3 regions of the Arthrobacter sp. 10T419 genome follow, and region 3 is predicted to be linked to each of the others. Evidence: riboswitches for the same ligand, from Rfam matches in the RefSeq annotation. Region 3 holds a riboswitch; each other region holds the start of a gene.

Region 1 (3,212 bases), on a different contig from region 3:
GGCCGCCACACCTCCTCCTCCGCGCTGGCGCTGAAGGTTAGTGATGCGCCTGCGGGCAGCTGGATCATCGACACCCCGGGCATCCGCTCCTTCGGCCTGGCCCATGTGGACCCGGACCGGATCCTGCGTTCCTTCCCGGACCTGGCTCCTGGCACCGATGACTGCGAGCGGGGCTGCAAGCACGACGCCACCGCCGTCAATTGCGGCGTGGACGCCTGGGTGCAGGGCGGCCACGCGGGCCCGTCCGGCCCTGCCCGGCTCGCCTCGCTGCGCCGGCTGCTGGGCACCGATCCGCGGCTGGAAGCGCAGGACACCAAGGAACTCGGCAGCGTCTCATAGCCGAGTCTACTTGGCGGCAGCGACGTGGCCTCCCTGCCCGCGGCGCGTTTTGACGGTAGTTTGGAAGCATGAGCCAACCAGCTTCGAGCTACAACGATGACCTGCGCCTTGCCCATGTACTGGCAGATTCCGTAGATTCCCAGACCATGAGCCGCTTCAAGGCGCTCGACCTTCGGATCGAGACGAAGCCGGACCTGACCCCCGTCACCGACGCGGACAAGTCCGCCGAGGAAGCCATCCGCGGGCAGCTGTCCCGCTCCCGCCCGCGCGACGCCGTCCTGGGCGAGGAGTTCGGCAGCTCCGGCCACGGTTCGCGCCGCTGGATCATCGACCCGATCGACGGCACCAAGAATTTCGTCCGCGGCGTCCCGGTCTGGGCCACCCTGATCGCCCTCGTCGACGAAGGCGAACCCGTGGTGGGCGTCGTCAGCGCCCCCGCACTGGGCAAGCGCTGGTGGGCCGCCAAGGGCGCCGGCGCCTACATGGGCCGCTCACTGGCCGCCGCGACCCGGCTGCGGGTCTCCAACGTCTCCCGGCTCGCCGATGCGTCACTGTCCTATTCGAGCCTCGGCGGCTGGAAGCAGCGCGGCAACCTCGACGAGTTCCTCGGACTCACCGAGGAGGTCTGGCGTACCCGCGCCTACGGCGATTTCTGGTCCTACTGCCTCGTGGCCGAAGGCGCCGTCGACATCGCCTGCGAGCCCGAACTCAACCTCTACGACATGGCGGCGCTGGTCCCGATCGTGACGGAGGCCGGCGGCCGCTTCACCTCGCTCGAGGGAGAGGACGGCCCCTTCGGCGGCAACGCGCTGGCGACCAACTCGATCCTGCACTCCGAAGTCCTCAAGCGCCTCAACCCGGGCCTCGACGACCTGCTCTAGCCGGCCACGCCCGAGGCAGCCCGTAACACTACGCTTCATATTCCGCCCTCCCTTTTCCGTGCGACCGGCCATGTCCTAGGCTCGAAGCAGGTCACGAGTGCCAGCGCAAAACCCCGGTTTGCTGGCCGGCAACCCTCCATTCGCGGCGGGGTGCCCCGGGTGACGACCTGGCCGGTCCGGAGCGGACCCGGCAAGCGCGGATCCCCTGTGTGCGGGGTCCTTTTCGAGCGAGGTCCCATGACGACTGCCACCATCCCCACCCACACCACCAGCGCCGGCGGCCCGGAGTTCACCGACGCACGCTTCGACGCCGCCCGCCGGCCACTGTCCGCGGTTTCCGGCGCCGAAATCCTGGCCCCCCTGATCCAGGGCGGCCAGGTCCGGTACGCCAACCTGGACTACGGAGCCTCCGCCCCGGCGCTGTCCGTGGTGTCCGCCTACCTGAACGAGATCCTGCCGTACTACGCCAGCGTGCACCGCGGCGCCGGCTACGCCTCCCAACTGAGTACCTCGGTGTACGAAAACGCCCGGAACATCGTCCGCGGGTTCGTCGGCGGCCGTCCGGATGACTCCGTGATCTTCACCCGGAACACCACCGACGCACTGAACCTGCTGGCCGGCTGCCTGCCCGTCGACGACGGCCGACACACCGGCGAGGTGCTTTACCTCGACATCGAGCACCACGCCAACCTGCTGCCCTGGCAAAACGTCCCGCACCGCAGCGTCGTCGCGGCGCCCACCCTCGCCGGCACCGTGGAGCGGCTCCGGGCGGAACTCGCCCTCGGCGGAGTAAGCCTGCTCGCCGTGACCGGCGCGTCCAACGTCACCGGCGAAATCCTGCCGATCCGTGAGCTGGCCGCGCTGGCGCACGAATTCGGCGCCCGGATCGCCGTCGATGCGGCCCAGTTGGCCCCGCACCGCCGCATCAACATCGCCGCGGACGACGTCGACTACCTCGCCTTCTCCGGCCACAAGCTCTACGCCCCGTTCGGCGCCGGCGTGCTGGTGGGCCGGCCGGACTGGCTGGACGCCGGCACCCCGCACCTGGCCGGCGGCGGCGCAGTACGGGACGCACGGCTCGACGCCGTCAGCTGGACCACCGGGCCGGCCCGCCACGAGGGCGGCTCCCCCAATGTCCTGGGCGCGGCCGCGCTGGCCCGCGCCAGCCAGGTCATCGAGGCGCTGGACGAGCAGCAGTGGCACGCCCACGAGGACGCCATCCGTTCCTTCCTGGTCGAGGGGCTGGAGCGGATCGACGGCGTAACGGTCCACCACATCTTCGAGGACACCGGCCGGGAAGGCGGCCCCGGGACGATCGGCGTGGTCAACTTCTCGGTCGCCGGTTACGACGCAGGCCTGGTCGCCGCATACCTGTCCGCGGAGCACGGCATAGGCCTGCGCGACGGCCGGTTCTGCGCCCACCCGCTGCTAAAACGGCTCGGCCTGCCCGCCGGTTCGCTCCGGGCCAGCTTCGGCCTCGGCTCACGGCTCAACGACGCGCAGCGGCTGCTCGCCGGGCTCCAGGAGCTGCGGCGGAACGGCCTGGGCTGGGACTACGTCGTGGACGCCGGACGCTGGGTGCCGGCCAACGACACGCGCAGCTATCCGCACTGGGCGCCGAACACGCCTGGCACCGCTGGCGCAGCCCCCTGCTCCGTCGACTGACCGGCAGCGCAGCCCGGGCCGCGTGCGGTAAATTCGACAGGTACGCACCAGAGCTGCCGAAGGAGATCGCACGTGGCACGCGGCGGCCCCAAACTGCACCACCCCGGACTGCAGGGTGGCCCAAAACTGCAGCACCAGCGGCGGCGGGAGCTCGGGCAGAGCTTCCAGGACGGCGGCGAGCACTACGACCGCGTCCGGCCCGGCTATCCGGCGGATTCTGCCGATTGGCTGATCCCGGCCGGGGCCCACGACGCCGCCGACCTGGGCGCCGGGACCGGTAAGTTCACGGCGCTCCTGGTCCAACGGGGGCTCAGGACCGTGGCCGTC
Region 2 (3,212 bases), on a different contig from region 3:
GCTGGACACCCCCTCCGACGACGCCGGCCTGGCCGCCGTCGTCGCCCATGCCGTGCGGGTCACGATGCACGGTGCGGACGCCGAGGGAATGTCAGAACCGGCCCCCGTGCTTTCGCGGGTGCGCCGGGGCTAGACCTGCTTGAGCGCCTGCCCGAGGTCGCGGATCAGGTCCTCGACGTCTTCCAGCCCCACCGAGAGCCGCACGACGCCGTCGCTCAGCCCGATAGCCGCGCGCCCCTCCGGGCCCATGGCGCGGTGCGTGGTGGTGGCCGGATGCGTGATCAGGGACTTTGAATCACCGAGGTTGTTGGAAATATCGATGATCCGCAACGCGTCCAGCAGCGCGAACGCGGCTTCCTTGGCGGAGCGGCCGGGCGAGGGCGAAAGCTCCAGCGTCAACACCGTGCCGCCGGCTTTCATCTGCCTGGCGGCCAGCTCGTACTGCGGGTGGGACGGCAGCAGCGGGTACTTAACCCAGCTGACCGCGGGCTGGGCCTCCAGCCATTCGGCCAGCCGAAGCGCCGAGGCGGACGAGTGGTTCACCCGCAGGGCCATCGTCTCCAGTCCCTTGCTCAGCACCCAGGCGTTGAAGGCGGACAATGCCGGGCCGGTGTGGCGCATGAGCTGCTTGACCGGGCCCTCGATGAATTCCCGGGTGCCCAGGATCGCGCCGCCGAGCACCCGGCCCTGGCCATCGATGTGCTTGGTGCCGGAGTACACGACCACGTCCGCGCCCAGCTCCCCGCACCGCTGCAGCAGGGGAGTGGCGAAGACGTTGTCCACCACCACGGTCGCACCGGCGGCGTGCGCCAGTTCGCTCACGGCGGCGATGTCCACAATTTCCTGCATGGGGTTCGAGGGAGATTCGAAGAACACGGCCGTCGTCGGCACGGCCAGCGCCGACCGCCACTGCTCGAGGTCCGGGCCGTCCACGAAGACTGTCTCCACGCCCCAGCGCGGCAGGATCTCATTGAGGATGACGAAGCAGGATCCGAAGAGCGAGCGGGCGGCGACCACGCGGTCGCCGGCCCCTAGCAATGCCCCGAGAGCGGTGAACACCGCAGACATGCCCGACGCCGTCGCAAAGCACGCCTCGGTTCCCTCCAACAGCCGGAGGCGTTCCTGGAAGGTGGCCACCGAGGGGTTGCCGTAGCGGGAATAGACAAACCGTTCGTCCTCGCCGGTGAAGGCGCGCTCAGCCGCGGCGGCGGATTCGTAGACGAAGCCCGAGTTCAGGAAGATCGGTTCGGTGGTTTCCTGGAACCCGGTGCGGTCGAGTCCGCCGCGGACGGCCTGGGTGTCCGGGCTCCAGCCCTGGGCATCGGGATTGAAGCTCACTTAGTGCTTTCCAGGTTGGTCGGCAGGCCGTGGTTCTTCCAGCCGTTCACGGTCCGGGCGCCGGTCGGGCCCGGTTCGCCTTCGAAGCCCTCGAGGACGTTGTAGGCGGTGAAGCCGGCCGCCGTGGCGGCGTTCGCGGCGGCGACCGAGCGGGCGCCGGAACGGCACAGGAAGATGAGCTCGGCCGCCGTGGCGCCAGGCGCGTGCTGCCGCAGTTGCCGCTGGAGTTGCCGCTGCAGTTGCTCCAGGAAGTGCGGGTTGGGGGCTCCGCCGGCCAGGGTCCACTGGACGAACAGCGGATCCTGCCGGTCTTCGGTGCCGGCCCCGGTGACCGGGACGCCGATCTGCGACCATTCCGCCTCGGTGCGGACGTCCACCAGGATGGCGCCCGCCCCGACCTTGGCCCAGGCTTCCTGCGGGCTCAGGTCTCCGGCGTAACTCATGCGTGGCCCTCGCCGGTGAACTCGGCGCCGTCGAGCTCATCCACCGCGTTGGCGACGGCGGCGTCGGCGCTCGCGATCGCGGCCGGCAGCACGACGGCCTGGGCCACGATCACGGTGCTGCCGTTGAAGGTGGCGGAGGGGCTGCCGTGCAGGACGTAGCACTCGGCCAGGGCGGCCGAAACGCGCTCGCAGAAGCTGCGGTCATCGGGCCCGGTGAACAGCCGGTACGCCAGTCTTTCCTCGGCGGGTCCGGGTGCGGCGGGGGATTGGGCTGGGGCTGTGGCGGGCACAGCGGGTGCGGATGCGTCGGGCACGACGGATCTCCTTACTTTCACGCTTGCAGCTCGAATGGTCGATATGCCGAGTATTCACCTGAGGCACCCCGCCGCGAAAGGGAGGGTTGCCGACCGGCCAGTCAGGGCTTGGCGCCGGGTCTCATTACTCCCCAAAAACGTAGCACTTACGACGCCGGCGGCACCGGCGGCGTCGTCATGTTAAGTCACGCGGACGCTGGCATGGCACCTTTCCGGGGGCGGAGCAGCATCACCCGGGACCGGCCGGATCCTACTCGATCGTGGCGAACAGTTCGTTGAGCTCGGCCGTGAGCTGCCGCCGCAGTTCGGGGGTGCCGATCTCCTTGCCGTCGATGTGGTTCACCGGGGCGAGGAGCCGGATGCTTGAGATGAGCCAGACGGCGTCGGCGTCGTACAGATCGGCAGGTACCAGCGGGCCGTAGCCGAGCTCCCACCCGGCGGCCTTGGCCGCGGTGAACAGGGCGCCCTGCGAGGTGCCCGGGAGGATTCCGCTGTCCAGCTGCGGGGTGATCAGCCGGCGCACGGTGCGGACGCCGCCCGCGCCGTCGTCGCTGGTCTCCAGGTGCGCCAGCAGCACGGTCGACGTCGGGCCCTCCAGGACCCGGCCGTCGGCGGAGGTGAAGATGACGTCGTCCGCGCCCTGGTGGTGGGCGTACCGGAGCGCCGCCATGTTGACCGCGTAGGACAGGGTCTTGGCGCCCAGCAGCAGCCACGGGGCGCGTTCGCCCACCTCGCTGTCGTAGCCGCGGTCCAGCAGGATGACGTCGATGCCGGTCTCGCGCTGCCGGCGGCCGGCTTCCGGCGGCGGCGAGGCCTGCACCCAGCACGTCGGCGTGGCCGCGCCCTCCACGCCGCGGCTGGCGAGCAGCTTCACCACGACCTCGTCCGCTCCGCCGGCCCCGTCGCCGGCGGCTCCGACCGCCGTGGCGGCCCGGCCGCGGTATTCGCTGACCGCGGTCTCGATCGCGCGCCGCCAGGCGTCCTCCGCCGGGATGTCCAACTCCAGCGCGCGCGCCGAGCCGGCCAGCCGGGTCAGGTGGGCCTGCAGCTTGCGCGGGCGTCCCCCCACCACCAGCAGCGACTCGAAAACGCCGTCGCCGCGGGTGGCACCCTGGTC
Region 3 (3,212 bases):
AGCCGGACCAGGCCGGGATTGACGCCGGCGACCGCCTGCTGCTCCGGCGAGAGCTGGCTGTGCGTGGTCGACGCCGGGTGGATGACCAGCGAGCGCACGTCACCGATGTTCGCCACATGGGAGTGCAGTTCGAGGGCGTCGACGAAGCGTTTGCCGGCCTCCGCTCCCCCTGCGAGGTTGAACGCGACGACGGCGCCGGTCCCCTTCGGGCCGTACTTCCGGCCGCGCTCGTACCAGGGGCTGGACGGCAGCCCGGCGTAGGCGACGGATTCGACGTCGTCCCTGGCTTCCAGCCATTCGGCCACCCGCAGGGCGTTGGCGACGTGCCGTTCCACCCGCAGGCTCAGCGTCTCGATCCCCTGGGCGATGAGGAAGGCGTTGAACGGCGAGACGGCCGAACCGAGGTCGCGCAGCAGCTGGACCCGGGCCTTGAGGATGAAGGACAGGTTCGCTCCCAGCGCCCCGTCCGCCCCGAGGTCGCGGGCATAGACCAGGCCGTTGTACGTGGGATCCGGGGTGTTGAAGCCGGGGAAGCGCTCCGGGTCCTTGCCGAAGTCAAAGTTGCCGGAGTCGACGATCACGCCGGCAATCGCGGCACCGTGTCCGCCGAGATACTTGGTGGCCGAATGCACCACGATGTCGGCGCCCCACTCGATCGGGCGGATCAGGTAGGGGGTGGAGAGGGTGTTGTCCACGATCAGCGGCACCCCGGCCCGGTGGGCGACGTCCGCGACGCCTTCGATGTCCAGCACGTCCTGGCGGGGGTTGGAGACCACCTCGCCGAAGAACAGCTTGGTGTTCGGCTGCACGGCATCGCGCCACTGCTCAAGGTTGTCCGGGTCCTCCACGAACGTCACGGAGATACCGAACTTCTTCAGCGTGTGGGCCAGCAGGTTGTAGGTCCCGCCATAGAGGCTGGGGCTGGCGACGACGTGGTCTCCTGCCTCGGCGATGTTGAGGATCGCGAAGGTTTCGGCGGCCTGGCCGGAACTGAGCAGGAGCGCCCCAAGGCCGCCCTCCAGGCTCGCGACCCGCTGTTCCACCGCGTCCTGGGTGGGGTTGCCGATCCGGGTGTAGATGGGGGCGAGCTCGGCGAGCGCGAACCGGTTGGCGGCGCTCTCTGCACTGGGGAAGACGAACGACGTCGTCTGGTAGATCGGCAGCGACCGCGCGCCGGTGGCGGAGTCCGGCTCCTGGCCGGCGTGGATCTGGCGGGTTTCAAAGGACCAGGCGTTGGACATCGGAGAGCTCCCTAATGACTGGGCACAGGCCGCCCCTGGCCTCTGGGGCCGGAACGGCTCTGGCGCCGCGCTTGCCTGCCGGCGGACGCCGGCGGGCCAGGTCTTCACCCGGGGCACCCCACCGCGCAAGGAGGGTTGCCGGCCAGCAAGCCGGGGCTCGATGCTGGCGCTCATGACCTGGCTTCAGTCTACGAACGCGCCATTACGCCTGGATAGCTTTGTGACGAAAATGAAGAACGGCCCCACCGCCGCCCGGCGCACGCCCGGGAGCCGGAAAGTGCCGTGGTTCTGGCCGGGCAAATCCGCGCGGTGAGCTCCGGAAAATGACATCCCATCACGGTAAGGGCATCCTAAGCTGAGAGCTCCATCACAAAGTGCCAAGATGAGGGCATGCGCATGGATCACGTCTCTTACGCCTGTGAACAAGATGGCCTGGCTGCCACCACCGAACGTATTGCGACCGCCCTCGGGGTCGAAGCCGTCAAGGGCGGAATACACCCCCGGTTCGGGACCCGCAACATGATTATCCCGCTTGCCGGGCACAAGTACCTCGAGGTCGTGGAGGTCCTGGACCACCCGGCCTCCGACAAGGCGCCGTTCGGGCAGGCAGTCCGCGCCCGCTCGGCCGCCGGCGGTGGCTGGATGGGCTGGTGCGTCGAGGTTGACGACCTGGCACCGTTCGAGGAGCGGCTGGGCCGCTCCGCCGTCAACGGCAACCGCAAGTTCCCCGACGGCCGCGAACTGGTCTGGAAGCAGATCGGCATCCTGGGCCTGATCGCGGATCCGCAGGTCCCCTACATGCTCAAGTGGGAAGGCGACCCCGCCCTGCACCCGTCCAACGCCTATGAGAGCAACGTGAAGATGTCTGCCCTCACGATCGCGGGCTCGGCCGAGCGGGTCACCGAGTGGCTGGGTGAACCGGTCGAGAAGCCGCTGGAGGACGTGGACGTGAACTGGCTGGCCCCGCACGGGACGCCGGGAATCCTGTCCGTCACCTTCGAAACCGATTCCGGAGCCGTCACGATCTGACGCTTCCTGCCCGAAAAACTTCGGCCGCCAGCAGCGGGTGCCAATGATGCCACCCACCGCTGGCGGCCGAAACACTTTAACCCGTCGCCGGCGGCGGGCCACTGGGGGCAACGCGGGTTATGCCTGCTCAGCCCAGGCCGATCGCCTTGCCGAAGAGGCTGAATCCGACGAAGGCCACGATGTCCAGCAGCGCATGCGCAATCACCAGCGGCATCACCCGGCGCGTCTTCGTGTAGATCAGCGCGAAGATGACGCCCATGACGGCGTTGCCGATGAACGGCCCGAAGCCCTGGTAGAGGTGGTAGCTGCCGCGCAGCATCGAACTGGCGAAGATCGCCAGCGGCATGCCCCAGCCGAACTTGCCGAGCCGGTCCAGCAGGTAGCCCACCACGATCACCTCCTCCACGATCCCGTGCCGGATCGCGGAGAGGATCAGGACCGGCACCGTCCACCAGTAGGAGTCCAGTGCGCTGGGGATGATCGCCGTCGTGATCCCCAGCGCCCGCCCGGCCGCGTAGAGCCCGAGCGACGGTATGCCGATCAGGGCAGCGAGGCCGAGGCCCTGGAGCAGGTCCTTGCCGGGCCGGGCGAAGTTGAAGCCCAGCTTCCGGAACGCCGAGCTGCCCGTGCCGGCGGCCATGCCGGCGGGCCGGAGTTCGGTCAGGAAATGGATCACCAGCACCACCGGGACCAGGGCGAAGATGATGTCCAGCAACTGGTACGTGAGGTCGAAATACTCCCGGCTGCTTTGCGAGCGGTTCAGCGTCGAGGTGCCCTGCGCCAGCGGCGCCCTGGTCATCTTGTCCAGCAGCTGCACTACCGAGTACACCGCCGACTGCCCCAGGGACAGGCCCAGGACAATCCAGACTTCTAGCCGCAGCCGACGGCGGGAGGGAACCAACATGGTTCTATCTTGCCTGCCGTTGCCGGGAGTTGACTGCA

The links. Region 3 has a riboswitch for S-adenosylmethionine ahead of AC1DBD_RS14240 (bifunctional o-acetylhomoserine/o-acetylserine sulfhydrylase). Riboswitches for the same ligand answer to the same signal wherever they lie in the genome.
Region 1: linked by a shared signal. The riboswitch ahead of AC1DBD_RS10930 (aminotransferase class V-fold PLP-dependent enzyme) and the one ahead of AC1DBD_RS14240 (bifunctional o-acetylhomoserine/o-acetylserine sulfhydrylase) in region 3 are both predicted to bind S-adenosylmethionine.
Region 2: linked by a shared signal. The riboswitch ahead of AC1DBD_RS00220 (DUF1737 domain-containing protein) and the one ahead of AC1DBD_RS14240 (bifunctional o-acetylhomoserine/o-acetylserine sulfhydrylase) in region 3 are both predicted to bind S-adenosylmethionine.

Annotation. Positions count from the first base shown of each region.
Region 1 is NZ_JBFTHF010000005.1:185,402-188,613, reverse strand. It holds gene rsgA (ribosome small subunit-dependent GTPase A) at 1-339, shown strand, start outside; gene hisN (histidinol-phosphatase) at 408-1,220, shown strand; SAM riboswitch class IV at 1,310-1,423, shown strand; gene AC1DBD_RS10930 (aminotransferase class V-fold PLP-dependent enzyme) at 1,458-2,885, shown strand; gene AC1DBD_RS10925 (class I SAM-dependent methyltransferase) at 2,958-3,212, shown strand, end outside.
Region 2 is NZ_JBFTHF010000001.1:47,361-50,572, forward strand. It holds gene AC1DBD_RS00205 (glutamate--cysteine ligase 2) at 1-133, shown strand, start outside; gene AC1DBD_RS00210 (O-succinylhomoserine sulfhydrylase) at 130-1,338, opposite strand; gene AC1DBD_RS00215 (rhodanese-like domain-containing protein) at 1,335-1,781, opposite strand; gene AC1DBD_RS00220 (DUF1737 domain-containing protein) at 1,778-2,095, opposite strand; SAM riboswitch class IV at 2,110-2,224, opposite strand; gene AC1DBD_RS00225 (aminodeoxychorismate lyase) at 2,346-3,212, opposite strand, start outside.
Region 3 is NZ_JBFTHF010000008.1:193,437-196,648, forward strand. It holds gene AC1DBD_RS14240 (bifunctional o-acetylhomoserine/o-acetylserine sulfhydrylase) at 1-1,241, opposite strand, end outside; SAM riboswitch class IV at 1,304-1,419, opposite strand; gene AC1DBD_RS14245 (VOC family protein) at 1,632-2,270, shown strand; gene AC1DBD_RS14250 (CPBP family intramembrane glutamic endopeptidase) at 2,398-3,174, opposite strand.